One region of the Paenibacillus sp. OK076 genome, then DNA from elsewhere that is predicted to be linked to it. Evidence: riboswitches for the same ligand, from Rfam matches in the RefSeq annotation. Region 1 holds a riboswitch; each other region holds the start of a gene.

Region 1 (10,453 bases):
CACCGCAGAAAAGGGGGGAGATATCGATTGAAGCTGCTACAGGATTTGCCGAGAAATCCGCGGTACTCCATCTTACTTGAACCGGTGTGGGCCATCCCGGGCACGATTGTTCTTTTTTATGCTCCTTTATATATGAAGGAAGCCGGACTTTCGGATATTGAAATTGGTTTGATCAATTCGGTGAATCTTTATTTTGCCTTTATATTTCAGTTATTTGCAGGTTCAATCACGAATAAGCTTGGGCGCAAGCGAACAACGCTGATCTTTGATCTGATTGCCTGGAGTGTTCCCATGTTCATCTGGGCTTTCTCCCAGAACTTTTGGTTGTTTCTGATCGCTTACCTGCTGAATGCAACCTCCAAATTTGTGACCGTTTCCTTCAACTGTCTAATTATTGAGGATGTTGAGGAACACAAGCGATCCAAGGTATTCGCCATTCTCAACATGATCATTACGGGTGCTGGAGTACTGACACCGATCGCCGGGGTAGTGATTGCCGATTTTGGCATTGTGCCAACACTGGCCAGTATTTATTTTGTCGGTGGCATTCTCATGACCGTCATGTTCTTCATTCGCAACCGATATACGGATGAGACCGCAGTAGGGAAGGAACTTATGGGAATGCATAGCCAAACCCGGGTGATCCAGAGTCTGGCTTCCAGTCTGCGACTTTTCGGCAAATCGTTCTATAAACGGAGGCTTTTACCGATTATTCTGATCACGGTGCTATCCAATCTGATCCTGCAGTTGAACTTTTTCCAGGTAATTTTTTTCAAGGAACAGTTAAACTTCAATGATCAGATTATATCATTTATCCCGGTCGTCACCGCTGTAACCGTCATGCTCTTGTATTTAGTCATTATCCCGCGTCTGAAACGGCGTTCAGAAGAAAAGTATGTCAGTTTCTCGATCATTTTGAGTACAGTGGGGGCAATACTTTTTCTGTTGATACCTGCGGGGAATATAGCCATGTTATTTCTGACTCTAATTGTACTGGCGGCAGGCAATTTCATCTTGCAAACGTATCGGGACTCACTGCTTATGAACCGATTAGGTACACATGAAAAAGCGGATATGTTCTCGGCGGTGCAGACCGTCATGACGTTAACAGCGATTCCATCAGGTTACCTGACAGGTCTGCTGTATCACTATAATCCCGTGCTGTTGTTCAGTGTCATTCTTGCACTTTACATCGTACTCATGGTCATTATGTTATTCCTCCCTGATCCTCAGAAACACTCCCAAGTGATTAGCACTTACAAAAATATGTAGGAGAAGGGGTTTTCTGTATATGAAACGAATATATAATACAGAAAATGAACCTGGGAGGCATAGAAATGACAAACGTATTTGCAACAGAAACAAGAAACCAAATGAACTGGATTAATGAGCCGAAGACCTGGTCTTATACCGATCAAGGCGTTCTAATTGTAGAAGCTCAGGCTGATACGGACTTTTTCCAGGACCCAGCGGGTAAGCATATCCGTGCAACCGCGCCATTTCTGTCGATGCCGGTGCCTAACGATTTTGAAATGACGACCCAGCTAACCGTGGACATGAAACACCAATATGATTCCGGATGTTTGATGGTGATGGCGGATGAGCGAAACTGGTGCAAGCTTTGTTTTGAATATGATGGAAAAGCGGCTACCATTGTGTCGGTAGTAACGAAGGAAGGTTCATCCGACGATTGCAATTCGGTTGAAGTTCCCGTAACCAATCCTTATCTGCGCATACGTAAAGTGGAGGACTGCATTTCATTCTTTTATTCACCCGATGGGGTGGAGTGGAAATTAATTCGATATTTCGGCATGCCGATAGAGGGGGAGATTCGGGCTGGAGTTGTTGGACAGTCACCAGCCGGAACGGGATGCACCTGTCACTTTTTATCGATGAATGTTACCCGTCCGGACGTGACTGCACGCTTCTAAGCCCATCTCCCTGCCATTCGGCTGATCATTGGAGGGAGAGAAGCGGAATGGTAAAAGCTTTTATTTTGGATTTTGATGGACTGATTGTGGACACGGAGACACCTTGGTTCTATGCTTTTCGCGATATTTATAAAGAGCATGGACTTGAACTTGGCCTGGAGCTATGGTCGAAGAACGTAGGGACATCATTTGAAGAATTTCATCCTTTTCAATATCTGGAGCAAGCGCTGCAAAAACCGATCGATCACGATCATATCAAGTTGCTCTCTGAACAGAAATACGAAGCCTACCTTGGACAGGCAGCAATTCTTCCAGGCGTGCATGAGTTGCTCCAGTCTGCCCGTAAAAAAGGGATTGGGCTTGCCGTTGCTTCCAGCTCTACCCGGGATTGGGTTCATGGTTATTTGCGTACACTCGGCATTTTCGAACTATTCGATGTTATTCATACAGCTGAGGATGTGAAGCGGGTCAAACCGGACCCGGAATTGTATCTGCTTGCTCTGGAGAGTCTCGGGATCGGGGCATCCGAAGCGGTTGTGTTCGAGGACTCGCCGAATGGACTGAAGGCAGCCAAAGCCGCGGGAATTCGCTGTGTCATTGTGCCTAACGAGGTAACACGTAATTTGGAATTCTCGAAGTATGATCTGCGGTTAACCTCGCTGGCAGAGATTACGATGGAGATTCTTTAACCCTGGTATTGCTTGCGTAACTCAATAGGAGAGATCCCTTCATATTTTTTGAATACGGATCCAAAATAACTGGCGCTGTTGAAACCGACAGCCCGAGCAATCTCGTGGGCCGTTATTCCGGCGTCATGGACAAGCATTTCCTTCGCTTTCAATAACCGATATCGTGTCAGATAATCAAGCGGAGTCATTTGGAATTCCTTTTTGAATATCCGATTCAAATGCTGCTCGGTGACGTCCATTTGCTGAGCCAGCATGGAGAGCGAGATATCCTGATCATAATTTTGCTTGATAAAAGTAACTAGTCCGCCCAGCTTTAATCGGGCATCCGAGCGTTCATAAGTACCATAACGATCGCCATCAATCGTTAACCTGACCAGAAGCATGTACAGCAATGCGGATACGTGCCAGATCTGATCCTTGTGTCGGGACTGCAGCGCCAACGTTATTTCATGCAACAGGATATGAAGCATTCCATCCGGCTTGAAGGCGCGCAGCTCCCCGATCTGCAAGGTATGCAGAAACCGGGGCAATAAATAGCCATTAAAAGACAGACAATCGAACAACAATGAATCACTCAGATTGTCGTAACGATATGTCACCTCTGGAAACAGAATAAGAGCTGTTCCTTCCCGAATTGAAAACTCATGATTTTGGGCTGTGATTTTCCCTGTTCCCCCGATACACTGCACAATACTGTAATCCCGTGAATGACCGTTCCAATTCATTAATTCATCTACAGTCAGCTGATTTTGACCTGTAATCATAAGCGGCATATCGGTATCCAGTGAATTCCCCGTACTAGGTTTCGGCATCGTTGTGTTATTCCTCATTTCGTTAAAGGTCGTGTGCGTAAATGGCGAAGATACAGCGTTAAAAGAAACATGATTTGAATTATATTACATAAATGACATTAATTTAAACGGTCTATTCACTTCGATGAACCACTTATCGAAAACCTTTTAGGAACACGTATCATCATGTCGATGCTTTGCCATTATCAGACCATATAGTATACGCTATAATGGATACAGTGATTTAGGAAAGGGATGCAGTCATGAAGAAAGTCATCGTCGTAGGATCAGGAATTCTTGGGGCTTCCACAGCGTATCAATTGGCAAAAAGGGGTGCGGAAGTTCTTCTTATAGACCGGAAAGATCGAGGGCAGGCTACGGATGCTGCTGCCGGGATCATCTCTCCCTGGTTATCTCAGCGCCGTAATCAGGATTGGTATCAGCTTGCCAAGGCGGGTGCACGTTTTTATCCCGGGTTGATTGAAGAACTCAAGAGTGAAGGGGAAACGGAAACAGGTTACGCTCAAGTGGGTGCTCTTAGTATTCATACGGATGTGGACAAAATTAACAAGATGCAGGAGAGGGCACACCTTCGTAAAGAAGATGCACCGGAGATTGCCGATATTACCTGTCTAGATGCAAAAGAAACTCATGAGCGTTTTCCTCTTCTGGAGGAGAGCTTTCATTCAGTCTACATCAGCGGAGCCGCGCGTATTGACGGGCGTGCGCTGCGTGATGCGTTAATCCGATCGGCTCAACGAAATGGAGCGGTCCTGATTAATGGTGACGCGACACTTCAATATGAATCGGAACGAGTAACTGGAGTGGTTGTGGACGGTAAAGTCATATCGGCTGACGAGGTTATTGTGTGTGCTGGCGCTTGGGCTAATGAACTGTTGAAGCCCTTGGGCATTGATTTTAAGGTTCATTATCAGAAGGCACAAATTATGCACTTGCAGGTTCACGATCGAAAGGACACTGGGAACTGGCCTGTAGTCATGCCTCCTTCGGATCAATATTTGTTAGCCTTTGATCAACAGAAGATTGTGATCGGAGCGACTCACGAAAATGATATTGAAGGATACGATACAAGAGTAACCGCAGGCGGAATGCAGGAAATTTTGAATAAAGGATTGGAACTGGCTCCCGGTTTAGCTGATAGCACGTTTCAGGAAGTAAGAGTAGGATTTCGTCCATTTACACCAGGTTTTCTTCCGGTAATGGGTGCTGTCCCAGGTTGGAATGGCTTGATTACAGCCAACGGGCTTGGAGCTTCCGGTTTAACGATGGGGCCTTTTATTGGAAGTCAACTGGCCATGTTGGCTCTTGGTATGGAGTTAGATATCGATATTCAGCCATATGACCTTGGAAAAGCTATGGTTGATCAGAAATGATTAATCAGAAATGAGGTGAACTATGACATATTCACAGCGCTTATCTCACGGCTACTCCTCAGATATCATCTATCTGGAGCACCAGATTGCCATCGCCGAGGAGGAATTGGCAAAGGCCGAGGAAGAGCGGCGGGCATACGAATCGGATTTAAACAAGTTGAGGACGTCTCCGGCGTATCATTTAACTTCAACGACGAACGTCTCTAATGAGCAACAATGGGTGGATGAGTTAAACAGATTGCAAAGGATGATTAAGGATATCCGGACCCGACTTAAGAACTTGCAAGAAGATTTAGGGGAACTTGAAGATTAATAGGAATAGTTTGACATTTGGAAAAACACATGTTGTAATAAGCCTGAGCTATTTGCAGGGGGACTGTTCGCAGTTGAGAAGGTTAAAACCTGACCCTTTGAACCTGTTAGTTAATACTGACGTAGGGAGCAAATGACATGTACTCATGTTATTTTGCCCTTGCCGAAAATAGGTCAAGGGCTTTTTGGTCTGCATTTTGGGGGACAGAACGCGATAGCTGGGTGTGAAGCGGGGACATTATGATTTTAATAAAAGGAGCAATGATCATGTCATTTTCGAGAACGTTAAAAGATAAGTCCAGAATCGTATGGGAAGATGGATACAACCATCCTTTTTTACACGAAATGGGGAAAGGCACACTGGATCAGGAAGCGTTTAAGTTTTATCTTCTTCAGGACTATACCTATCTGATTGAATATGCGAAGATTTTTGCCATGGGTGCGGTGAAGGCGACAGATGAAAAACTGATGACGAACTTTACGGTGATTCAACACGCTATTCTGTACGAAGAAATGGATTTGCATCGAAATTATATGAAGGGATTTGGGATTACGCTGGATGAAAATCATACGGTCAAACCATCTCTGTACAACAAGGCGTATACGTCGAATATGATGAGTGTTGCACAAACAGGTGGTGTTGCCGAAATCATCGCCGTCATTTTCCCCTGTGCGTGGACGTATTACGACTATGCCACAAGATTAAAAGAACAATATCGAGATTCGTTAGAGGGCAATTTCTATCAGACGTGGATCGAAAATTATGCAAGTGATGAATTCCGCGACTCATTCGAATGGTTCTATGATACACTGGATGCATTATGTGAACATAAAACCGAGCAGGAACTGGAGGCCATTGAAGACATATTCAGAAGAAGTGTTGAATTTGAATATCTGTTCTGGGAAATGGCTTATAATCAGCAACTCTCGTACTTCTGATGAATGAAATCTCAAATCTATTACAACCAGAGACAAGGATGAACATACAGATGAACAATCATGGGGAACGCATCTATTTACGATTTTTGAACGTGGAGGACGCACCGACACTGCTGGATTTGCAGTTCCGTAACCGGGCTGTTTTCGAAGAGATATCGGCAAGTGAACGATCAGAGACATTCTATACACTGGAGGGCCAGTTAGCCCTTCTTGAAGGCTGGAACAAGGCGAGGGAAGAAGGGAAACGGTACTCTTTCGGGATCTTCCTGAACCATACGCATGAGCTTATTGGGGAGATCTCTCTGTTCGAACTTGAACTGGATTCCATCAGCAAATGGATTGTTGGTTATGTGCTTGATCAGGCCCAGAATGGTAAGGGATACATGAGTGAAGCTCTGCGGCTAGCACTTAATTTTGCCGTGAATGACGGGGGAATAAAACGAGTGGAGGCAGGTGCACTTCCCGACAATGCCGGATCAATTCGAGTGTTGCGTAAAGCGGGCTTCCAGGAAACGGACCGTCAGAATATTAAAATCAAGGGAATTTGGAAGGAACATGTGATGTTTGCAGTGGATTTGCAGTAGAGTGTTGAATATCGTAACGTGAACCGCCTAACTCATCCAGAGGGAACTTATGAATAAACGGAAACAAATGTTATTGGACTCAGCACTTGTGCTCTTTGAGAAACATGGAGTAACCAACACTTTCATAAAAATGATTCTAGACGAGTCAGGTGTGTCCAAAGGAACATTTTACAAATTCTTTGGTTCAAAGGATGATTGTATTCTTGCCATTCTGGAGCAGCGTGTACAGGAAGACATGATGATTCGCAAAGATTTGGAGAGCCAAAGCTATGCTTCCGATTTTGATCTACTGGTGGATCAGATTATGGTCCCGATGATGTTGCCAGAAACAAAGCTGGTTGTGGAGTTATTCTACGTTAGCGCGGAAGTTCTCACTTCAGTGGAGAGGCTACGGTTTATTTTATTATTTCATACACAAAAAAGCGGCAGATTGGACGTAAAACTTAGGGTCCTGATCTGCCGCTTTTGGTATACGATACAATAGGCTCTACATGATGTAATTCATGTAAATGCTGTTCTTAATTTGTATTCATCGAGACTTTTTGTCTTACAGGCTGCTTGGAGTCTTCCTCCGTTGCTTGTTTGGTACGTTTGATGAAGAAGGAAAGTAGCAATCCGACAACGGCAATGCCGATAATGACAACATAAGCATCATTAATTCCCTGGATCATGGATTCCATTCCCAACTGCTGCTGGGTTAAGCCTTTGGCTGCCCCCGTTGCCACCATATCCTGTACATGTGCCGTTGTGCGACTGGTCATTACACTTACAAGCAATGAAGTACCCACAGCGCCAGCTACCTGTCTGACGGTGTTGGATATTGCTGTACCGTGTGGCCCAAGTCTTGGAGGCAGTTGATTCAAACCTGCCGTTTGGATTGGCATCATCAGCAGGGCCATACCAATACGACGACCTGTTGACATTAATACAAGGTAGGTATAGCTGGTAGAATCGGTTAGATCAATGAAACCAATAGTGGTTACGATCGTGATAACCATCCCGATAATCGCCAGCCATTTTGCGCCAAACCGGTCAAACAATCTACCTGTTATTGGCATCAGGAAGCCCATGACAAGCGCCCCTGGAAGCAATAATAATCCGGACTCCAATGCCGTGTAACCCCGTGCATTTTGGAGGTACAAAGGAAGCAACATCATATCAGCATACATGATCATCGTGATCGCGATATTAATGATCGTGGTCAGAGAGAACATATTATACTTGAAAGCCCGCAGATCGAGCAGGGGATTTGCAGACGCGAGCTGTCTCCATGTGAACAGTCCAAGAGCAACAACTCCTGCTGCAAGGCATATGATGACTTCTGCGCTTGACCATCCCAGACTTCCCGCCCGGCTGAAGCCATACAGCAATGCGCCGAATCCAATCGTGGACAGCAGTACGCTGAGCGTATCGAATTTGAGTTTGACCCGTTCAGATACATTTTTGAGATATACAAACGCAAAACCAATAACAATAACGGTTAGTGGAATCATCCCGTAAAACATCGTTTGCCATGTGTAGTGCTCAAGAATATAACCAGCAAGGGTTGGCCCAATGGCCGGAGCGAAAATGATGGCAAAACCGACCATACCCATCGCGGCGCCCCTTTTCTCAGGAGAGAACAAGGTAAGAATGACATGCATCAACAATGGCATGATAATACCAGCACCGGCTGCTTGCACCATACGTCCTGTTAACAATGTACCGAAATTACTCGCAAGGGCAGATATAATCGTACCGATGAGGAAAATAAACATCGAAGCTTGAAATAATTGCCGTGTCGAAAAGCGTTGCATGAAATAGGCTGTGATGGGAATGAGGACTCCATTCACCAGCATATAGCCTGTCGTAAACCATTGGGCTGTTGCTGCTGAGATATTAAAATCACCCATCAGCTCCGGCGTTGCCACACTCATAACGGTTTGGTTCAATGTGGCAAGAAATGCACCCAAAATCATAACAAACAGTATGGGGCCCTTTTTTACATCATCTCTTTCTTTTAATCTAGCCTGACTCAATCCATTCCATCCTTTCAATCCACACGTGACTAAATTTACAACGTGTTGTATAGTTTACATTGTATCTATTGAATTATATACATATTCCCGCAGATTACAATTTACGATTTTGGGTATTTTCGTTGCTTATTTTACGAAATAATAAAATATGTCGTCTAATTCGGAAATAAACGACTGATCATTTAAAATTGTAATTTTCAAAATTTGAGGAGTGATTTTGCATGAAAAACGATAAGAAGTCTGCTACAGATCCTCGTATACTTCGTACAAGACAGTTGATTCGTGATGCTTTTGTAGATCTGTTGCAGGAAATGGACATCGAGAAATTGTCCGTCAATCGAATTGCAGAACGAGCGACGATCAATCGGGTGACCTTTTATCTGCATTATCGGGATATCACAGACATGATGGAGAAAATGGCGGATGAGATGATTGAGAACATTGAACGCATTGTGGAGGAACATGCTCCTCAATTTGAGGATGCTGCCAAAGACGATGGTTGGCCAGTGCTAGTGAAATTGCTTGAACACTTTGCTGACCATTCCAAATTCTATCGCGTCGTTCTCGCTTCCAGACGAACGCCTATTTTTACGGAGAGGCTGTTGAAATTGCTATCGAAACTCGTTTCGGCCAAGATCGAAAGCTTGGAGCTGGGGAACTCTCTTGCACAAGCGGGTATTCATAAGGAGATCGCCATCTGGTACAGTTCCTCAGCCCTGATTGGTACCATTGTATCCTGGCTTCGCAATGACATGCCTTATGCACCGCATTTTCTAGCTAAACAGTTCTCATTAATTCGTGCGTATTCTTACAATGATTTGATTTAACAAAAAAACATCCAGCTATAGTCAGGCTCAACTATACGCGGATGTCTTTTCAACAGATTATAAAAGGGCTATTCTACTGTCGGAGTTCGTAATATCATATACAGCCCGATGAGTGCTGCCAGAGCACCAAAAATGATTCCGGACAGTCCATTGTAAAAGGTAGGATCTCCTTTGTAGGAAAATGACATGATTGCAGTTTGTGTTAAAGAAAGTGAGATCAATGATGAGGAGAAGTTCGTCAGTTTGATGGCTTCGATGACCGGTTCATTATTTCGTCTCGCCATAATGGCGCCCCCAAGAGAAACGGCGATTTCAGTAAAAGTAACGGCAGCTATAATGAAGGCGACATAGTGAGGGTAATGCGTCCTACTGCCTGTAAAGAACAATAACTTGCTGCAATAGATGATGTAGACCACACTTGAAGCGAGTACAATATTGCCTATAAATCGGTATGCAGCGTATTGTTTCTTTAGAATATCCTCCGGGCTGGAATCAGTAAGATTCGAGTCCTCATGTGCTTTTGCTGCGTAATATTTGGCAACAGCGATGCCGATATTATAAAAGGCGTTAATGCATAAAAAGAAGGAGAGCGAGAAGATTCCCAAAAATATTTTTCCAACTGCGATAAGGGCATTGAGTGGAATAGATAATTTTGCAAAGTAGATAATGCGATTATTTTTAACTTTAAAGACAGATTCCCCTCTATTCACTGGACGTATCCAATTCACTGTATCCCTCCCGAACGAAACCCCGATGTGCAAAGAATGAGTCTAGTGTTCAAGCATACCATAGTAAACCATATGGTCCACGTATTAAGTTTAGACATGTTCATCCCTGACTGTATGTAATCCTGTATAAATGATGCTTTCATTTGCTTCTCATGTGGTTAAAAATGGATAAAAGATAGAAGCTCACATTAGAGGAGTTTGCGATGAAGACTCGAGGTGGTCTTCTTTTTGCGTTATTTC
Region 2 (10,453 bases), 1.1 Mb from region 1:
TCAAAATGTGTGAAGTCCGCACTCGCAAATTGTCTTGCCGCCATATTGGCATAAGAAATTTTATAGGAATCCAGCAATGTTCTAGTCCCCTCATGCGGAGGTTTGCCAACATGCCAGTCACCTGTACCTGCGGAGTCCACTGAAATTTGCTGATCAAGTCCTCTTTCACTCACTTTATGACGGAGGACAGCCTCAGCCATCGGCGAGCGGCATATGTTGCCCAAACATACAAACAAAACGTTAATCATGTTATTCCCCCTTACTCAAGGTGCGGTTAAGTGGCGCTGGTGCTGTCTGAGGTTTTACACTCTCCGTTTGTACCAGTGAACGACGTGGCAGCTTCCATTTATAATGAACAGAGCACATCCGGAAGAACACAACTGCGGCGAAGCATATTAACAGTCCAGCGTTCGTTGTAAACCATCCCATACCTATGGCGAAACCAGCTGTTATAGCCCAAACAGCATAAATTTCATCGCGCAGTACTAACGGCTTTCTTCCTGCCAGCAGATCACGAATGATCCCTCCGCCTATACCGGTCATTACTGCGGCTACAATAACCGCACTAATGGGATGTCCCATATCGGCCGCGTATAACGCCCCTTGAATCGCAAATGCTGCAAGTCCAATCGCATCGAACAGCGCTTCAGTCCGCTTCCAGTGACCAATCCACTTAAGAGGAAGTACAAACGCAATCGCGACAGATATAAGAGCGAGCATAATCAGCATTCCCTGGCTCCACAGCATCGTTACGGGTACACCAATGAGAACATTACGAATGACTCCGCCTCCGAATGCGGTCACCAGACCCAGCACCAGCACGCCCAAAATATCATACTCTTCTTCCATTGCCACGAAAGCTCCGGACATTGCAAATGCGATGGTACCTATAATGCTGAATACTTCAAAAATGTGCAAGTCCAACCTGTTCAAACCTCACTTTTCAAGTCATCTCCATGTTGCTCTACCCATTGTATCCGCGCATGCCGAAATTGTGCAACCACATTTTGTGGATTATACTGGTTTTGTGAATGATTTTTGCACCATACTAACACCTTAATTAGAAGTGAATTGTTTTTTATTGATCAGGAAGGATGAAATAGAATGACTAAGAAACGAGTTGTTATTTTTACTGGCGGAAATCTCTCTCCCCAATTTCTAAATGAAATCGGTAAAGATGACATTATTATCGCGGCCGATCGTGGGGCTTTATTCTTAATAGAAAACGGGATTCAGCCACATATCGCAGTAGGAGATTTTGATTCCATTACCGAGCAGGAACGGGAGAGTGTACGAGATAACAGCGAACGGATAATCACCTGCGATCCGGTGCATAAGGATTTGACGGATACCGAGATGGCATTTGAAATAGCGTTGGATCTCGAGCCGTCTGACATTCTTATGTTGGGTGCAACGGGCACTCGCATGGATCATACACTGGCTAACGTACATATTATGGTCCGCGCTATGCAGCATCATATTTCCTGCACTCTGCAGGATGAACACAATTATATGATGCTAACGACCTCCGAAGCTGATGTGGAAGACCGTGGATATGAGTACATCTCCCTGCTCCCACTCACTAATGAAGTAACAGGTATTACGCTGGAAGGTTTCATGTACCCGCTTGATCAAGCAACTATACGTATGGGTCAATCATTGGGGATTAGCAACAAACTGCTCGGAAAGACTGGCACCGTCTCAATCGATAGCGGGTTATTACTCATTATTCAAAGCAAAGATTAACCTTCCGCTTATACTTATTACGTTTTTGTAACCTATGATTTAGATTAAAAATAATCAAATAAAACATCAAAGACCCTTGATATATCAAGGGTCTTTTCTATATTTGTAACGTTCAAGGTTCGTCAATGATTAATTTTTTGACATTTTTAATGGTATTTTAATAAACAAACCCAAACTGTTGCGGCCCTAAGGATGATCAGGTTCCATCCAATTTCTAGGCTGTTACAAAGCTGTTATACTCGCTCTAGCAACTAAACGAAAACGAATTTTGGAGGTACTCACATGAAAACAAACATCTTTGTCCAAAAGGCCGTAACCGTCGGGTTGTGCGCTACACTAGGTTTTGGAGCTGTATTAATGACGAATGCACCTGTTGCACAGGCAGCAAGCGCTTCTGTATCCACAGGACAACAAATTGTGAACTATGGTAAAACCTTTACAGGAACTCCATATAAATTTGGCGCTTCAACTTCAACTACACAAAATTTTGACTGCTCTTCATTTATGAAATACATCTTTAAAAAGTATGGTGTTGATTTGCCACGTACATCCGTTAAGCAATCCAAAGAAGGCGTAGCTGTATCTAAAGCTAATCTGCAAGTTGGAGATCTGGTCTTCTTCTCCAGCGGTAGTCGCTCCACAGGCTCCAATATTACTCACGTAGGCGTATATGCAGGCGACGGAAAAATTCTGCACACGTACGGATCACCAGGTGTAACTCTTTCCGACTTGAACTCGGGGAACTGGAAAAAAACATATATTAAAGCTCGCCGCGTACTGTAGCTCATATTTTGAAGATAAAGAAGCGAGTAGGGCCGGATCTAATGATCCGGTCCTTTTATATTTACCCAATGAAATTCTCAGCTCAAACAGGAGTTATGTGGAAAACAGGCAATTCGTTAGCCGCGGCGATACGACCGCTTTTATTGGGTATGAAGCATATAACCGACTCCACGCACGGTATGAATTAATTTGACGCTCCTTCCCTTATCTACCTTTACCCTTAAATGTTTGATATACACATCTACCACATTCGTATCCATTGCAAAATCATATCCCCATACTTCCCTCAAAATAACACTCCGGGGACATGCCTCGTTCACATGACGCGCCAAGAACTCCAGCAATTCGTATTCTTTCGGAGTCAACACCAGATATTCACCTGCACGACTTACGCGACGTGAACGCAGATTAACCTTGAGATCATGCACTACAATGACTTCTTCATCTTCCTGTGATGTATGCGAGAACACACGTAAAAGATTCCGTATTCTGGCCATCATCACCTTATCGTGAATAGGTGCTTCCATCACATCGTTAGCGCCATAATCGAGCAATTCCACAATTAATTCAGGCGATATCTTGGGAGTTATGACAAGCAATGGAGAAGTAACTCCTATGTGTACGAAGGACTCTAGTCCATTTTTTAGGGTAGCTTCATGGCATCCTTCATTTATTAATATGATCATATTGAGATTCGTGAGTGTTAGTTCAGAAAGACGGTTCAGATCTGTCCATTCCATTTGCTCGACTTGGTAGCCTTCAGCACACAGTATGCCTTGAGTAGAAGATACCAGCTCGCCCCTGCCAACCAGTAATATGGATGTTTTCATTTTTTTCACCCGGCCTGTCTTATACGCTGCTACATATTTGTTGGTTTAAATTACACTTGAACTCCACAATCTTGTGACCGTTGTGTATCGCAGCATTGTTGTATAGTTATCATGCCGTAAAATGAAAAAGTCCATTCCCGGAAGGAACGGACTCGGAACATTCATTTTCTTCTTTAACCAAAGTACCGATGAACCAGCGTACGCGCCTCTGCCGTATCTTTTGTGCCATGAACAAGGACGCGACCATCCTGAAAAATGACCATCCTGTGCGCTCCAGTTGTAAAAGAAACCAAAAACGGATTAGCCTCCACGCGGCCTTCCTCCAGCTTAACGAGGCGATCAGCCGTATGCTGTAGATCCAGATTCATTCGCCGTGAAGGGCGAATCTGTACTGTATCTCTGCCACATAGTACGTCGGTTTTTTCCAAGTTTGAGGCAGAGAGGTACGGATAGTTAGCCTTTGCTCCGCAGGATGGACAATCTTCTTTCCGGGCACCATCGACGTTAATGGATATGTATTCATTTCTCCACACATCGAATGATAACAATTTGCGTCTCAGCGCACCTGAATTACCACTGAGAAACTTCATCGCTTCCGCAGTCTGATTAGCTGTAACCATCTGCACCGCCTGAGGAATAATGCCTGACGTATCACAGGTGTCCCCACCTAACGGAACCTCACCTAATAAGCAGTTCAAACAAGGTGTTTCGCCAGGTAGAAATGTGTAGGTAATTCCATAACTGCCCACACATCCGCCGTAAATCCAGGGAATACGATACTTTTGAGACATATCATTTATTAATAGCCGGGTATCAAAATTATCTGTGGCATCCATGATCAAGTCTGCATTCTGAACCAGTTCCTCCAGTTCGTCTACTCTGACGTCCATCACTTTGGCTACAACCTCAACAGTAGAATTAATGTCAGATAGGCGCTTCTTTGCTGCCATCGCTTTGGGCATTCGCTGAATGGCGTCTTGCTCGATATATAATTGCTGTCTCTGCAGGTTGCTCCACTCCACATAGTCACGATCTGCAATGGTGATATGGCCAATTCCTGAACGTACCAGCGTTTCAGCAATGCCCGTACCAAGCGCGCCCGCTCCAACAATTAATACTCTGCTGTTATTCAATCGATGTTGACCTTCTTTACCGATAGGTGCATACCGTTCCTGTCTGGAATAGCGGTCTCCCTGTTCAGAAGATCGTGTCTGATTAGTCATGTGTGAACCATTCCTTCCGCGGGACTGCTCGCTGCTGCATAGCGCTTAACGGGAATCATGCCTGCCTCATAAGCCAGTCTACCTGCTTCAACCCCCAATCGCATTGCCTTCGCCATCTTCACCGGATCTCCGGATCCGGACACAGCCGTATTCAACAAAACACCGTCAGCTCCCAGCTCCATCGCATAAGCAGCATCTTTAGGTGCTCGAAGTCCTGCATCCACAATAACAGGAACGACGGCTTGTTCAATAATAATCTCCAGGTTATAGGGATTAATAATGCCTCTTCCCGCCCCTATCGGTGAAGCCCCAGGCATAACAGCATGTACGCCGAGTAGTTGCAATCGTTTGGCCAGCATAACATCGTCCGAGATATAAGGCAGTACCGTAAAGCCTTTTTCAAGCAAAATTTCGCAAGCTTTATAGGTTTCAATTGGGTCAGGAAGCAAAGTGATTCCATCGCCGATAACTTCTACTTTTATCATATCACAAAGCCCTGACGCTCGAGCAAGTTCAGCGATTCGCACAGCTTCCTCTGCTGTTGAAGCACCCGCTGTATTAGGTAGAAGGGTATACCTTTTCAAGTCCAGGGTGTCCAGAAAGTGCTGTTTGTTGCGCTCTTCCAGATTCAAACGCCGAACGGCGAACGTTAATACTTCCGTACCTGAGGCTTCAACCGCCTGGCTCTGCACTTCCAAGTCCGAAAATTTGCCTGTACCCATAAGCAATCTTGACTCAAACGTATAACTCCCAATCCTCAACATGATTCAACCGCCTCCCACAAAATGTACAATTTCAATTCGGTCTCCGTCTCTTAAAGTGGTCGTTTCATGATATTCCCGCGTTAAAATTTGACGATTCAACTCAACCACGACGGTTTTTACTTGCAAATTAAATGAATGGAGCAATTTGTCCACACGATTTAAGCTATCTTCAATTTGCATGGTTTGTCCGTTGACAATGATATTCACTGCAACATCTCCTTTGTGTTCAAACGTTCTGGACTAAGGTCCTGAATCCCCATCTCTTCCGAGGTTTTGCCACAAATCAAGTCAGCCATGAGGCTCGCTGTAATCGCACTAAGCAATATGCCGTTACGATAGTGTCCAAAAGCAGCGAATAAACCGGGAACACTTTCGCAAGCCCCCACATAAGGCAATCCATCCGGAGTCGAAGGACGGACACCCGCCCACGCTCGGATAAAATGGGCTTCCTTTATGCCAGGTACCCAGTTTGTTGCAGCTGCAAGCAGCTTCTGAATGCCTTGCACCGAAACGTTCATATCTGTTCTTCCAGGAAGGCTTGTTGCACCGATCCATACTTCTCCATTAGCTTTGGGAACAATATATATATCCTCTGCATACACCGTTTTGTCTGGCCTGTACCCGGCATGGTGAGGTGAAAACTGTACGGCTGCAATCTCTCCCTTTACTGGTAAAACAGGCGATTTCAGACCCACATGTCTCATCAATTCTTCACCATGTAACCCTGTAGCAATAATGACATTTCTCGATGTCATCGTTCCTATTGAAGTCTTGATCCCTTGCACTCCATTCACATCCGTATGCAAACGGACATCCTGTACACCTTCCATCACCCTTGCACCCATTGCTTGAGCCGATCTGACATAAGCCTGCGTTAAGTTGACAGGAAGAACCTCGCTCTCGGAAGGTCTGTAAAATGCTCCATACGTATCCCTGTTTAACCATGAAGCTTCCTGTTGGACAGCGACACGATCCCACCAAATATGTTCTGTAGATAAGGTAGACGATCGATTATTCTTGTAACTGCTGACCTCACTGTATGAGCGAAAAGGAGTAATAAAACCTTGCTGTTGCAGCCCCATTTCAACGCCGCTAAGCGCACTGATTCGTTCCTTCTGCTCATGAAGCAAAGCTCTGCTCTGCCGGGCAAGCTTTGCCATCACAGCATGAGTAAATTCCTCACTGTCAGCGGCAAGCATGCCTGCGGCTGCACAGGAAGTTCCACCAGCGATCCGAGCACGCTCAACCAGAAGAACGTCATAACCTCGGGTAGCGAGTTCACATGCGATAGCACAACCGATAACGCCTCCGCCTACAATAATGGTTTCTGCATGAAGCTTGCCTCGAAATTCTGCTCCAACTTTACTCCTCGATACTGTGCCTGGATGATACCCTGAACGATTCCCGCTTCGGCTTCTTGCTTCCTTTCTCATGGCATCATCTCCTTGGTTCGGCGTATTTCTCTGAATCCGTAATCGCCAGTCGCAATGCAGCGGCAGCCAGTTCCGGCTGATCATTCGTCCAAATCGACGAAATCACAGCGGCTCCACGGGCACCAGCAGTTCGAATGGCAGCAATATTCTCCGTTGCAATCCCACCAATCGCGATGACCGGAATTGAAACTTTAGCGCATACCTCTGCTAACGAAGCAAGTCCCCTGGGCTCGAAATTTGGTTTACTGGGTGAGGCATATACATGCCCGTAAAAGAGATAATCCGCTCCACGTTCTTCTGCAACTTTTGCTTCTTCCAGAGAATGAACCGATACTCCTACGCGAAGCCGATTGTTTCTCCTCAACACATCCTTATCGTATTTCCGAATAACTGCTTGACCCCAATGCACACCACCAAGCAACGCATGATGATCAAGCTGAGTGGAGCCATTCAGAATGATTCGGTTAAATGGGACACCTCGTGTTCTGAGACTTTGCGCCCAATACATCTGTTGCTCAAGGGGCAGCTTTTTTTCCCGTATGTGGATATAATCGACCCACCGCCATATATCCTTAGCAATATTCAGAAAAGAGTCCAAGTCTCCTGTACCTGGTGAAACCACATGCAGTTCGAATAATCGTGTTGTTAACTGTTCGTGGAAGATTTCCGTCCTGTTCACCCTCCTCTTGTATGATTTAAGCGGATATAAAACAACAAAAAAGCCACTCCCGTAGGGGAGTGGCCACGAATTTAGAATTCATGGATCAACTGAATGACTGTCGCATGGGATTACTCTATATATACATAATGCATAACAACTACAGAAACCAACATAGTCGCAACGCTGTATACTTAGAAACCGCATGAATCATCTTGCAGGCCATATCGCAAAGTTATCGATAACGCCCTTTGTCATTAGCTGAAACGCGCCACTTCCCTACGCTGGTATGATCCAGATCAGGTACAAAGGGTCCGGAATCGCATTCTTCCATCTCAGCCGCATCGTGCGGCCCCCCTAGTGTTCATATGAAGCTGTAGCCTATGTTACCATAGACACTTTTTTTTGTCACCGTACATTTCCATTTATTACGTTATTGTTTCTCGGACCAAGCTTCAACATCCCACGTTTTGGTAACCCAATCTTCATAAAAATCAGGTTCATGGGATACGAGCAGCACGGTACCCTTGAATTCTTGCAAGGCACGTTTCAGCTCTGCTTTGGCCGTTACATCCAAATGGTTTGTAGGCTCATCGAACAAAATCCAGTTACTTTCACGCATCAGAAGTTTACACAAACGAACTTTGGCTTGTTCACCACCACTAAGCGCGTTAAGCGGACGGGTGATATGCTCATTTTTCAATCCACAACGTGCGAGATGCCCCCGGACTTCATTCTGTGTCAGATGAGAAAATTCATTCCACACATCTTCAATCGGGGTAATGTTTCCTGCACGTACTTCCTGTTCGAAATAGGCTGTCTCCAAATAGTCACCCAAGAAAGTCTTACCGCTGATTGGTGGGATTTTTCCCAAGATGGTCTTGAGCAGTGTGGATTTACCTACACCGTTACAGCCAACAATGGCAATTTTCTCGCCACGCTCAATCGTCATCGTCATTTTGGGCAATAATGCATACGAATATCCAATTTCAAAATCAATGCCCTCAAAGACGGTTTTACTACTCGCCCGGGCATCCTTGAATTTAAATGTGGGTTTGGCCGCTTCGTCTGGACGATCGATCCGTTCGATCTTGCCGAGCTGCTTCTCACGGCTCTTGGCACGACCGGAAGTAGAAGCACGGGCTTTGTTCCGCTGGATGAAATCTTCCTGCTTCTTGATATACTCCTGCTGTTTCTCATAAGCATCAATATGCTGCGCCTTATTCATGTCGGCCATTTCAAGGAATTTGTTATAGTTCGCTGCATAACGCGTCAACTTGGCAAATTCCAGATGATAAATAACGTTAACGACCTCATTCATAAACTCCGTATCATGCGAAATCAGAATAAACGCATACGGGTAATCCTTAAGGTAACGCGTCAGCCATTCAATGTGTTCCACATCAAGATAGTTCGTTGGCTCATCCAGCAAAAGAGCAGTTGGTTTTTCCAGTAAAAGCTTGGCAAGCAATACCTTCGTACGTTGACCACCACTAAGCGCGGCAACGTCACGATCCAGACCGATGGCGGACAAGCCCAGTCCATTTGCCATCTCTTCCACTTTCACATCAATCAGATAAAAGTCACCTTGCTCCAATTGCTCCTGAATGTCACCCATTTCTTCCAGCAACAATTCGAGTTTGTCCGGATCGGCGTCTGCCATCTGATCGGTAATGGACATCATTTCTTTTTCCAACTCAAGCAAGGGCTGAAACGCATCCTTAAGCACATCACGAATCGTTTTTCCAGGTGTGAGCTTGGTATGCTGATCCAGATATCCATAACGAACTTTGGGGGTCCATTCGACCTTCCCTTCGTCCTTTAACAATTTCCCGGTAAGGATGTTCATCAGTGTGGACTTTCCCACACCATTAGCACCAACAAGGCCTACACGCTCTCCGGCAAGTAAACGAAAAGATACATTTTTAAATAACGTGCGGTCTCCAAAATTATGACTCACGTTCTCTACTGACAATAAACTCATAAGATGAGGTTGCTCCTATCTATTGGACATTACTATCGTTCCGAAACCCTATTTTAGCACAGGTGTCGCCTTTTCTGAAAGTAATGCAAACATCTCATGCAACCTCGCTTTTATATTTCATATAAACTGCCTTTAATTATTTGAACAGCTATACTCAAAATACCCTTGCGCTGCCGCTTGTTTGGCATTTGTAAACACTTCTTCAGCTCTGTAACCATTGTTACATGTGGATGGGTAATAGTATTTAATCGCACTTACCGGATCAACTCCGCCAACAATCGCCGTTTTCTTCACCAGTCTGCCACCACCAATGGCATAGTTGTTAAACTTTTGATTACCTACAGGAATTCCCTGAATAAACGCCATAAGCCCCGTGTCATTAATTGAATTGTACCAGTCTTCCTGAGAAATCAAAGGCATGGTAAAGGTATAGGAAACACCATTCCTTCTTGCAAACTCATTATGACGGTTAATAACATCTGCCAAATCTTCCTGCACACTTGTCACGATCCGGCTTCGTCTGACCTGCTCAAACGTCTCGGCATTCTGAAGCAGGGGGATTTGCGTGCTGGAGGCCAATTCTTTCTGGAAACCCTCCACCCACTTGCCCAAACCTGCGTCATAGGCATACACATACCCATCGAGTGTGAAATTAATACTGTTACCATTTGAATCAGAATATGTATAGGGCTTTTTGGGACTCCAAACTTGCCGGAATGACTCTTCAAGTTTTCCGGTCATTTCTGTTTCGATCGCGAAAATATAATAACCATCATAATCCAGCACGACTAATGCTGGAATGTAATTGAACATGGCCCGTATAGCAGCAGGATCATTTAAAATCCCCATATTTAGCGCCATTGTTTGGGTAAACGTAGCTAAGGCGAGCTCTTTGTCCGCTTTTACAAATTTGGTCGAATCATATCCTGCTTCATCGTTTTGCTTCTCATTTTGATGCATCACAGCCCCTGCATCCAGTACGGCACTCTGAAGTGCCATCTTATACCGATCGCTTAAATATTGAGCCTCTTG
Region 3 (10,453 bases), 2.2 Mb from region 1:
GACCGGACTGATGTCACTCCAGGTTAATCCGGCTTCCTCCAGCATTTTGAGCAGGAAATAGTGGGCCGTTGTATTTTTTACGAAAGCCACTTTCTTGCCTTTCAGGTCAGCAACCGATTTGATCGAAGAACCTTTGGGGACAACGACCTCTTGATTCAAGGTGCTGCCTTGTTGTACCGCAATAATTTTGAAGCTTCCACCATTGGCAGCCTGAGATGCAAAAATGGGCGGAATTTCACTGGTTACACCAAAGTCCAGTTGGTTTGCAGCCATCGCTTCAAGGATCAGGTTACCTCCCTGAAATACGTTATAAGTGACTTTATAGGGGGTGTCATCGAGTCCGGCGGCTTTCAGTCCCAATTCGAGATTGCCCCATCCGGTCTGACCAACCCGAATGGTAACGTCTTTATTCGAAGCAGCTGATGCCGCTGTCGGTGTTGTACCTGTACCCGCGGCCTGATTGTCAGTTCCGGCAGAGCAGCCGGAAATTAGCAACAACAGAACCGCGCTCAGAAATACAGTTAAGGCAAGAGTGTGCTGGCGGTTTGGACGGATCATAGGGAGGAAACCTCCTTGGTGTATGAGTTGTTCTCATTGGACTCAACGGACTCAGTGAATTTAGTGATAGATCCATTGGACTCAATAGAATCATTGGATTCGATAAATGCCTGGCCGATACGGTCTGCCTGAAGAATGGCTTCAGTTACCTGCGCTGTGCTAACTCCGAAGGAGAGATGTGCCGCACTGCCTTCCCGCAGCTGTAGTCCTGCTGCAATGCGTGCAGCAGCTTCCTGAGGCTGTTGTTGTATGCCAAGCTCAGCAAGAGTGATAGGCAGATTCAGCTTATGTAACAGCGTGGTCAGCTCATGAAGCTCATCCCCTGCTTTGCCTTCAAGAATCCACTGGGTGAAGAGTCCAAAGGCTACCTTTTCTCCATGTAGCGAAGCGTGTGTTTCGGGTAATTTGGTGAGGCTGTCATGCAGACCGTGAGCAATCGCGGCATGAAGTGATCCATCACTAATGCTGCCTACAAGGCCGGCGAGCACAATAATGGCATCGGCAACATCACGGAATTGGGGTGTACTGCCGGTTGTATCGGTAGATTCATAGACTTCGATGGCGTGCGCTTCAAGAATATCAAGTGCAAGCTTGGCAGTGCTGACACTGTTTCGAAGAGTGAGACTGGTGGCGTTGCCACTTAGATTAACGGCGAACTCATGCCATTTTACGAGTGTGTCACCGATCCCAGCGGCCAAATACCGTCTTGGTGCACTCGCCAGAATATGAGAATCAGCCAGAACGAGATTAGGCGAACGCCGCAGGGGACGATAGCCTGCAGATTGTCCCTGTTCATCATAGAGCACGGTTAAGGCGGACCAGGCGGCACAGGTTGCGGCAATCGTTGGGACTGTTACAATGGGCAATTGGGCTTGCTCGGCCACCGCTTTGGACAGATCGAGCACTTTACCACCACCGACGCCGATAATCAGATCAACATCCAGATCGAAAGCTTGCTGCGTAAAAGTATCAATCTGGCCTGTTGTAACCTCACCATGAAACAACTGCACATGGAATTTGATCTTATGCTCCTCCAGTGAAGGAAGAAGGTAAGGCTTCACGGCTTCTAATGCAGACTCACCGGCGATAATGAGAACATGCTGCCCAAGCTGTGCAATCCGCGAACCACTTTGCTCAAGAATGTTAGCCTCGTGTACGTATACTGCGGGTGCTTTAACAGTAATCATGAATACACTCCCCTTATAACTTATTATTCTTACGTTTTAACTTGGTTTTAAATTGTTTAAATTCTAGCATCGCGTTGCAGCAACCACAATAACCCAGACTATCAATACATCCTATACTTCGATTGAAAGAATCTATAGGTGACTGTAGAACGGGGGAACGAGGGGGAATCGACTCTTTACTTTGCTTACGGAGGCAGGTTTATTTAAGATGTAAGAATACGGTACAATGTCTATTAAATTTCTATAGGTTGCTTTCGGGATATGACCTAGGAAGAGGGGAGTGCTTATGAAAACTATTGGCCTTATTGGTGGAATGAGCTGGGAGTCATCGCTAGAATATTATCGAATTATTAACGAAGAAGTGAAAACTAAATTGGGAGGATTGCATTCAGCCAAGTGCATTTTATATAGCGTGGATTTCGAAGAAATCGAGCGCTATCAAGCTGAGGGAGAATGGGAAAGCGCTGGAAAATTATTAGGCAATGCTGCTCAGTCTTTGGAAAAGGCAGGAGCTGAAATGATTGTAATTTGTACAAATACGATGCATAAAGTGATTAATCATATTGAAGAAAAAGTTAGCTTACCCGTTGTACACATTGCTGATTCAACAGCCAACCAGATTCAAAAGTCCAAAATAAGTACAGTTGGTTTACTTGGCACCAAATATACGATGGAACAAGATTTTTATAAAACACGTATTGAGCATAACGGCATTAAGGTTTTGATACCGAATGAAGAGGATCGAAAAGTGATCAATGAAATAATATATGACGAATTATGCTTAGGTGAAATTAAACCCTTATCAAGGGACTATTATAAAAAGGTGATCAAGAGGTTAGTTGACAATGGAGCTGAAGGAATAATATTAGGTTGTACCGAAATTGGATTATTAGTTAAACCGGAGGATTCAGAAGTGCCCTTATTTGACACAACACGTATACATGCCATTGAATCTGTTAATCTGGCATTAGCCAAATAAAATGGACCTAACGGTATAAACCGGTTCTCTGATTTACCTTGGCACCTGAACCCGATATAATAGTGGTGGCACATATGAGCCGGATCACAAATGAGGGTGGGACTGTTCTCCCTCTAAGCAGAATGGGGACCCCGAGTTGAAAACGTTCAAGAAAGTATATATTGAGATCACAAGTATATGTAATCTGGCATGCAGCTTCTGTCCACAGACCAAACGTGCCAAAAATTTCATTGACCCTGAAGTCTTCAACAATATATTGGATCAGATCAAACCCCATACCAAACATATTTATTTACATGTCAAAGGTGAGCCGCTGCTTCATCCCAAAATTGATCTGTTATTGGATTCAGCGCATGAAAAGGGATTCAAGGTCAACATTACAACAAACGGTACGCTGCTGCCCAAAACCCAGCACAAACTGCTTGGCAAACCCGCGCTGCGTCAGATGAACTTCTCCCTGCACAGCTTTGATGGTCATGAGGGTTCTACAGACCGTGAGGGTTATCTGGGCAATGTGTTGTCTTTTGTCCGAGAAGCCGTGAAGCACAATGTCATTATTTCATTCCGACTCTGGAATCTGACACAGGATAACTTTACGAATGCGCAGATGAACCGAAACCGGGAGACGCTGGAGGTCCTTGAACGAGAGTTCAATCTGGATTTCCGTATTGAGGAGAAAGTGGTGCCAGGGAGTGGTGTCAAAATTGCCCCGAATGTATATCTGAATCAGGATCATGAATTCCAGTGGCCGAGTCTGGATGCACCCGAAGATGATGGTAAAGGCTTCTGTCATGCGCTTCGCAGTCAGGCAGCCGTGCTTGTCGATGGAACTGTGGTTCCATGCTGTCTAGATGGTGAAGGTGTAATTAACTTGGGCAACGTTCACGAAAAATCGTTCTCGGAGATTGTGGATGGTGAACGAGCCAATAATCTGTTCTATGGTTTCTCCAAACGGGAAGCCGTGGAGGAATTATGTCGGAAGTGCGGATATCGTCAGCGGTTCGGAGCCTAAAGCGTAATTTAATAAATAAAATGAGATTCAAAATAATAGAGATCACGTTGTCTGAAAACAGATGAAGTGGTCTTTCGTTTTTTTTTTTAGAACGATAAAGGAGCATATAGCCATAGATTATAAGTTGTAAAAGAAGCATACCCGAAGTTGAGATCGGCACATTACACAATGGAGTACGATGCAAAAAATGCCGAGAACACAGGTATAATGCTGTCGTTTCTATATCTAAGCTAATGATTATTATCGTAACATTCCTTTTTTGGTAGGATCAGGGTAGGTTCCAAGCCAGAGGTGCACCTCTGATCGGTTCCTTGAGGACAAGCTTATGCTTGTACGCCAATTCATCAGAATAAGGGAGGATTTAAGTGATGAAAAAAATGTTGACGTTGTTACTGTCCGCGGGTTTGGTCGCTTCATTATTCAGTGCAATTCCAGCTTTTGCCGCACCTACTGTGGTAAACTCAACGATTATTGTACCCAAGGGTGAAACGTTTGACGGCAAAGGCCAAACCTATGTAGCTAACCCCTCCACACTGGGAGATGGATCTCAAGCGGAAAATCAGAAGCCGGTATTTCGACTGGAGGCAGGCGCCACGCTCAAAAATGTAAATATCGGTTCACCCGCAGCTGACGGTGTTCATTGTTACGGTAACTGTACAATTTCAAATGTGGTGTGGGAGGATGTAGGCGAGGACGCTCTGACTCTGAAATCAGCCGGAACAGTCAACATTACTGGCGGGGCAGCTTACAAAGCCTACGATAAAGTATTTCAAATTAATGCAGCCGGAACGATTAACATTAAAAATTTCCGTGCAGACGATATTGGCAAGCTGGTGCGTCAAAATGGTGGAACCACCTTCACGGTGAACATGACGCTGGACAACTCAAATATTTCCAACGTCAAAGATTCGATCATGCGTACGGACAGCAGTACATCGCAAGGGAAAATTACAAATACCCGTTATTCTAAAGTCCCGACCTTATTTAAGGGATTTGCTTCGGGAAAAACCAGTCAGTCCGGAAATACGCAATATTAAGACAATGATATCCGTGAGCGAATAAATAAAGAATAATGCTAAAAAGGGATGTCCCCCGTTATGTTTATTCATCACGTAGGGGACATCCCTTTTGGTGTTGCATTCAGAAGAAGCATCATTTGCCCACCTGCGCCGATACAAAGGTCTCTAAAGCCTGGGCGGGCATTCCAATTTACTTTTCTTCCGGAACTTCAACGATCACTTTACCTTTCTCAGGGGCAATGGAGCCCGCATGGATGGAGCCGGACTTGTTCATGATCTCGTAGGAAGTCTCTTCAAGCATACGAGAATACTTAAATGATACGAGGGTTTGACCCTTGACGGAAGGGCGAGTCCCTGCTTCAGCAACGGGTTTGGTTTTGATAAAAAACAGGTCACCGATAGTTCCGGCATCTTTACCGATATTGGCCTGCCATTTCAGCAGGGCGTTTTCATTTTTAATCGTGTAATAGCTGATCAGATCGTTATCTTCAACAATGAAGAAACTTTCCTTTTTGCCTTGTTCAAAAATGTATTGAATGGATGAATCCACTGGACCCAGAGGGTTGCGAATCTCCAGGCGTGCTTGTCCCAGTTCAGAGAAGCGTGGCAAATGCAGCGCAGCTTCACGCGCCACAGTCAGATCAGCACTGCTGTAGTCTTTGACCACCGCAGCATCCGTGGTGTAGATGTAGGCCTCCTTGGCCGTCTGGTTCCAGCGAACCTGTGCGCCAAAGGCTTCGCCAATGGCACGGAGCGGAAGCATGGCTTTGCCATTCACCAGAATGGGAGCGGACGACAACGTCGCATTCTGACCGTTTTTCTTCATTGTTTTGCTGTTGGGTATAAGAACATATTTGTCGCTGTCTGTGCTGATGCTAATCTGTTTTGTTTTGTTATTGTAGCCAAACGTATAGTCCCCGAGGAATTGAAGTTCAGTCAATGCTACGTACGTTATACCCTGCTTTATAACCACATCATTTTGAGCTTGTACATTGTTAATATACGCTGTCGGTTTGTGTGTTGTTGCTGCTTCCGCGACAGTGGATGACAGCAGTGCGGGTGCCGTACCCGCGGTGAGAATCGAAGCGGCAAGGATCATTTTCCACTTTTTTTGCTGCCAGGCAGTATTGGTTTGTTTCATCATTATCAATCTCCCTTCTTGTATACCAAACGGACTACTTGATCCAAATGTTGCATAGTATTGTAAAGTACACCACAGAATGTCTTCTCTGATTTACCCAAAATACAGCGTAATGATTTTTCCGGGATTGTCACAAATACCCATGTGTTGTACAGTAGAAGCAATGAAATAAGTGAACCGGGAGCTCAATGAAGTTGGGCTGAGAGAGCGGCCTTGTGCCGCTGACCGTAAATCTGATCTGGGTAATGCCAGCGTAGAGAACATGAATTTGCGATGTGCAATGGTAAGCGATAGGGATAGAACATAAATGTCAGCGTTTCTTGGGTGCAGCAGGATTTTTCTGATGTGACGGGAATGGTGTCGTTTGTTTTCTTCTTTCTCTATATCTGCCTAATGCGCAGCATCGTGAGATTGTAAACTGTGCGTATGGCCTGCCTGGAAACCGGGGAGGCTTTTTTGTTTGTTTTATTGTTTATTTTATAAATCCAGGGAAACAGAGGAAGGAAGTAGAGAACATGTCAACAGCAGTAGGCAGCAACAGATTGAAGTTAACCGATATTTTGGTAACGATTGTGATTGCGGTGGTCTTCGGGGTGATCTACAAAATATGGGGACCTACATATGATCTGATGAAGCCATTCGGCGTTCATGCGGAGCAGATGATTTATGGCATGTGGTTTATGGCGGGAACCTTTGCCTTTGTAATCATTCGTAAGCCGGGTGTAGCCATTCTGGCTGAAGTAGCGGCATCCACGGTGAGTGCTTTTCTCGGAAGTGAGTGGGGCATGTCGACACTGGTGTATGGACTGTTGCAAGGGCTGGGTGCAGAGATCTTCTTCGCCGCATTTCTGTATCGGAAAAGCAATCTGTTCGTCACCTGCCTTGCGGCTATTGGTGCAGCGGCAGCTTCGCTTGTACTGGATTATCAGTACGGGTACATTGATTCCCTCTCGGCTTGGAACTATACACTGTTTATCGGGTTCCGCTTCATTGGCAGTATTCTGATTGCAGGTGTATTCGCCTATTACCTTGCCAAAGCGCTGGAGCTTACAGGTGTAACACGATCCCTTAGACCGGTGTCGAAGCAGGATTACGAGGCGCTGGACTAGATGAATGAAGTGGAGAATGTGCAAGCGGTAGGTGTTACGAATCTAAGATGCAAGTTCCCGGGAGAGAAGGCCTTGGTGTTTCAAGGCTTGTCTCTCTCTGTGCGTCAAGGGGAGAAAGTATTATTGCTTGGTCCAAGCGGATCTGGCAAATCAACCTTGCTGCAAATTCTGAGCGGTCTGATTCCGCGATCTGTGGAGATTCCGATGAAATGTGATGACATTCGGGTGCCTGAGCAGCCCGGCATTGTTTTTCAAGATCCGGATACCCAGTTCTGTATGTCATATACGGATGAAGAGATTGCTTTTGTATTGGAGAACCGGAATATTCCACGCGAGCAGATGCCTACCCTTATCCATCAATACCTGGAACAGGTTGGGTTATGCTTTGAACATAATCGAACACTCATTCAATCGATGTCTCAGGGTATGAAGCAGCGTCTTGCGATGGCTTCGATTCTGGCCATGGAGCCAGACGTACTCTTTTTGGATGAACCAACGGCACTGCTGGATGATGAAGGAACCTCTCAGGTGTGGGAAACGGTGAAACAGATTGCACAGGACAAAACACTCATTATCGTAGAACATAAAATTAATGAAATCGTCGAGTGGGTAGACCGAATCATCGTATTGTCGCCTGAAGGAAAGATTGTGGCAGATGGCCCGGCGAATCAGGTGTTTACAGATGAGCGGAATATGCTCAGGGAATACGGGATCTGGTATCCAGGGGTCTGGGAAGAACGAGGCCAATCGAAGGCACAGGCATGGGTCTCAGGAGAGGATAGTCGTTACGGTGCAACAGAAACTGAAAGTATAGATTATAAGGAGGGGGAAACCTCTGCACTGATCCAACCAGCCCTGGAAATGCAGCAATTCACCGGATGGCGCGGAAAAACGCCATTCATTCAGGTGGAGCAGGCCAAGGTATGGAACGGAGATTGGGTGGGGATTGTCGGGGCTAACGGGGCAGGTAAAAGTTCATTATTGCTGTCCATGATGAATATTCTAAAAACGACAGGTCAATATGTTGTGGAAGGACAATCGGCTGGAAAAACCGAGCAGCTTGCAGATCGCATTGCCTTTGTATTCCAGAATCCTGAATTTCAATTCGTGACAAATTCAGTCCGTGATGAAGTGGGATTTTCCTTGCTGAGCGGAAAGCTAACTGCCGAAGAAAGAGGTATCCGAACCGATCATATGTTGGAGCAATTCGGACTGAGTGAGCTGTCCGGTAGGCACCCATATCAATTGTCGATGGGACAGAAACGACGGCTGAGTGTAGCATCAGCTCTGGTACGGGAACAGCGTATTTTGTTATTGGATGAACCTACCTTTGGACAGGATGCGCGGAATACCTTTTCCATGTTATCCCAGCTGGAGCGGTTGCGGCGTGAAGGGACAGCCATCGTGATGGTTACGCATGATCATGAAATCGTGAAACGTTATTGCAACAGGATCTGGACGGTGGATGAGGGGAGGTTAACGGATGCAGCTCTCGTTTCCTCATCGTGAGACTTGGCTTCACGCGGTGAATCCGGGGTTGAAAATGATTTTCCTGACATTGCTGTTTGTCTTCGTCATTCTTGTTCACAACCTGAATGTAATGGCGAATGTGGCAGTTGTCATGCTGTTATTGCTGGGCTGGACAGGTCACCCATGGCCCAGATTATTGCTGTATGCGTCTCCGTTCATTCTGGTATTTATATCAACTTCCACAGGGATGATCATGTTTGGTAAAGGCGAGACCACCTGGTTTCAGTGGGGATTGATTCATATTACCGAAGAGAGCTTCTATCGCGGGCTGCACCTGGGCTTTCGTTCCCTAAGTATGGCGGCAGCTGGATTGTTGTTCGGCCTGACGACCAAGCCTGTTCGTCTCTTTTATTCCCTCATGCAGCAGTGGAGGCTCCCACCTAAGTATGCTTATAGTTTCCTGGCGGCGATGCGTATGATTCCGATTTTGCTGGATGAATTCCAGACGCTGCGGTATGCCATCCGCATTCGGGGAACGAGGCAGCACGGCTCCCGCTGGAATGTATACGGCACACTGAAACGATATGCTATTCCACTACTTGCACAGAGTATTCGCCGTGCGCAGCGTATGGCGGTGGCGATGGAAGCGAAAGGATTCAAGGAAGGCGGGAGCCGTACCTATTACGTTCAGATCGGATATTCCCGAGCGGATGTATGGTTTGTGGGGTATTTTATCATCATGTTAACCGCTGCTTATATATTGGGAACCACAATCCCATATCATTCAACGCTTGTGGATGTAAGATAAGGTGAGACCTGTAATTATTTCGTACCTTGTAAATATATTTGGGAGTAACAGTAACTTTTCATTGTTCAAAACGTCCTTAATGGAAATAACTTCAAATGATTGGAGTGGACTGACGTGAAGACCGGGCGTAAAAGGAAAGGGACGGGCTACCCATGGAATATAATTGCTGGTATCGTAGCTGTGCTGGTCACGGGGGGACTGTTGCTGAATAACCATGCCAGGGCGGTTGAAGGACAAGGTTCCATTTCAGTTATGCAAGTGCAATCGGTGAAGCTTAATTATAAAAAGGGGGATAAGGTGACGGTAGCTGAAGGTGTACCTATTTACAGTGGTGTGGTCGAGAGCAGTGTTTCCCCTGATCTGATGGACATAAACGGGTATAGCTCCGCCCAAGGAAGCCTGCAAATAGACGCTGTTCGCGGGGAATGGATCAAACTAAAAGGCAGCGATTACACTGAATTCTGGATACCTGGTTGGTATACCTCCAAAGAAAGCCGCAGCTTGACGAAAACAATGCCACAAACGTTTACAATGCGATCGGGCAGCAAGCTGTACCTGTTTCCCGGAAGTCAGGCAACCTGGTCTTCAGGGGCATTTCTGAAAGATCAGGCGTTGATTGTTGCAGCGACGAAGGATTGGTACGGCTTGTCCATTGCCCCGCGCGTCTGGAATAAGGAATCGTCCACTTATCGTCCTGCATTGCTTTGGGTTAAGGCACAGGATGTAGCACAGCATACCAAGGTAGCGGATGGCTGGTTCAGTAGATCATTGGCGATGCCCACGTCCACTATACGTCATTTGACAGATATTGTGCTGAATTCAAAAACGACCTCGAAACAGGTGGCGCAGTGGCTTGGCGAACCCGATTGGCAAGAGCATTCCGGCAATTTAAACGATACGGGTTATGCCATGAGCATAGGAAAGACCTGGCGGTACGAACGAGCAGATGCTCATTTTCTCGTGACATTTAACAAGAACGGCAGGCTGGTGCGAGCGCGCTGGAATATACCCCAGGATAATCGAAACGGTGTAGTGTCTAATTGGGAATTTGGTGGTTCAGATGAATATCCGTTCACGACTAAAATCTATGGCACAATGCTGCCTGCCACTTTACCCTGGAAATCGGTATGGACCAATCAGGGTGATATTAACTACACCTTTTTACAAGCA

What was found. A riboswitch is a leader RNA that binds a small molecule or an ion and turns the genes downstream of it on or off. The one in region 1 is predicted to bind thiamine pyrophosphate.
Region 2: it holds a riboswitch for thiamine pyrophosphate, as region 1 does, so the genes downstream of both, BMY78_RS14580 (thiamine phosphate synthase) here and tenA (thiaminase II) in region 1, are expected to answer to the same signal.
Region 3: it holds a riboswitch for thiamine pyrophosphate, as region 1 does, so the genes downstream of both, BMY78_RS00105 (ECF transporter S component) here and tenA (thiaminase II) in region 1, are expected to answer to the same signal.

What each region holds. Positions count from the first base shown of each region.
Region 1 covers NZ_FOCH01000001.1:2,195,196-2,205,648, forward strand. Annotated here, with positions in the region: gene BMY78_RS09870 (MFS transporter) at 28-1,272, shown strand; gene BMY78_RS09875 (DUF1349 domain-containing protein) at 1,338-1,931, shown strand; gene BMY78_RS09880 (HAD family hydrolase) at 1,979-2,620, shown strand; gene BMY78_RS09885 (AraC family transcriptional regulator) at 2,617-3,432, opposite strand; gene BMY78_RS09890 (NAD(P)/FAD-dependent oxidoreductase) at 3,675-4,805, shown strand; gene BMY78_RS09895 (hypothetical protein) at 4,828-5,118, shown strand; TPP riboswitch at 5,165-5,263, shown strand; gene tenA (thiaminase II) at 5,385-6,056, shown strand; gene BMY78_RS09905 (GNAT family N-acetyltransferase) at 6,107-6,640, shown strand; gene BMY78_RS09910 (TetR/AcrR family transcriptional regulator) at 6,690-7,124, shown strand; gene BMY78_RS09915 (DHA2 family efflux MFS transporter permease subunit) at 7,159-8,598, opposite strand; gene BMY78_RS09920 (TetR/AcrR family transcriptional regulator) at 8,880-9,485, shown strand; gene BMY78_RS09925 (hypothetical protein) at 9,554-10,213, opposite strand; gene BMY78_RS09930 (hypothetical protein) at 10,397-10,453, opposite strand, start outside.
Region 2 covers NZ_FOCH01000001.1:3,308,339-3,318,791, forward strand. Annotated here, with positions in the region: gene BMY78_RS14535 (low molecular weight protein-tyrosine-phosphatase) at 1-248, opposite strand, end outside; gene BMY78_RS14540 (trimeric intracellular cation channel family protein) at 250-918, opposite strand; gene BMY78_RS14545 (thiamine diphosphokinase) at 1,105-1,746, shown strand; gene BMY78_RS14550 (C40 family peptidase) at 2,029-2,529, shown strand; gene BMY78_RS14555 (winged helix-turn-helix domain-containing protein) at 2,670-3,359, opposite strand; gene BMY78_RS14560 (MoeB/ThiF family adenylyltransferase) at 3,533-4,582, opposite strand; gene BMY78_RS14565 (thiazole synthase) at 4,579-5,346, opposite strand; gene thiS (sulfur carrier protein ThiS) at 5,350-5,553, opposite strand; gene thiO (glycine oxidase ThiO) at 5,550-6,779, opposite strand; gene BMY78_RS14580 (thiamine phosphate synthase) at 6,784-7,458, opposite strand; TPP riboswitch at 7,697-7,806, opposite strand; gene BMY78_RS14585 (ABC-F family ATP-binding cassette domain-containing protein) at 7,871-9,421, opposite strand; gene BMY78_RS14590 (hypothetical protein) at 9,554-10,453, opposite strand, start outside.
Region 3 covers NZ_FOCH01000001.1:12,263-22,715, forward strand. Annotated here, with positions in the region: gene BMY78_RS00075 (ABC transporter substrate-binding protein) at 1-558, opposite strand, end outside; gene BMY78_RS00080 (iron-containing alcohol dehydrogenase family protein) at 555-1,745, opposite strand; gene BMY78_RS00085 (aspartate/glutamate racemase family protein) at 2,032-2,724, shown strand; gene BMY78_RS00090 (radical SAM/SPASM domain-containing protein) at 2,861-3,736, shown strand; gene BMY78_RS00095 (pectate lyase) at 4,105-4,773, shown strand; gene BMY78_RS00100 (copper amine oxidase N-terminal domain-containing protein) at 4,946-5,899, opposite strand; TPP riboswitch at 6,063-6,173, shown strand; gene BMY78_RS00105 (ECF transporter S component) at 6,412-7,005, shown strand; gene BMY78_RS00110 (ABC transporter ATP-binding protein) at 7,006-8,514, shown strand; gene BMY78_RS00115 (energy-coupling factor transporter transmembrane component T family protein) at 8,489-9,283, shown strand; gene BMY78_RS00120 (outer membrane protein assembly factor BamB family protein) at 9,398-10,453, shown strand, end outside.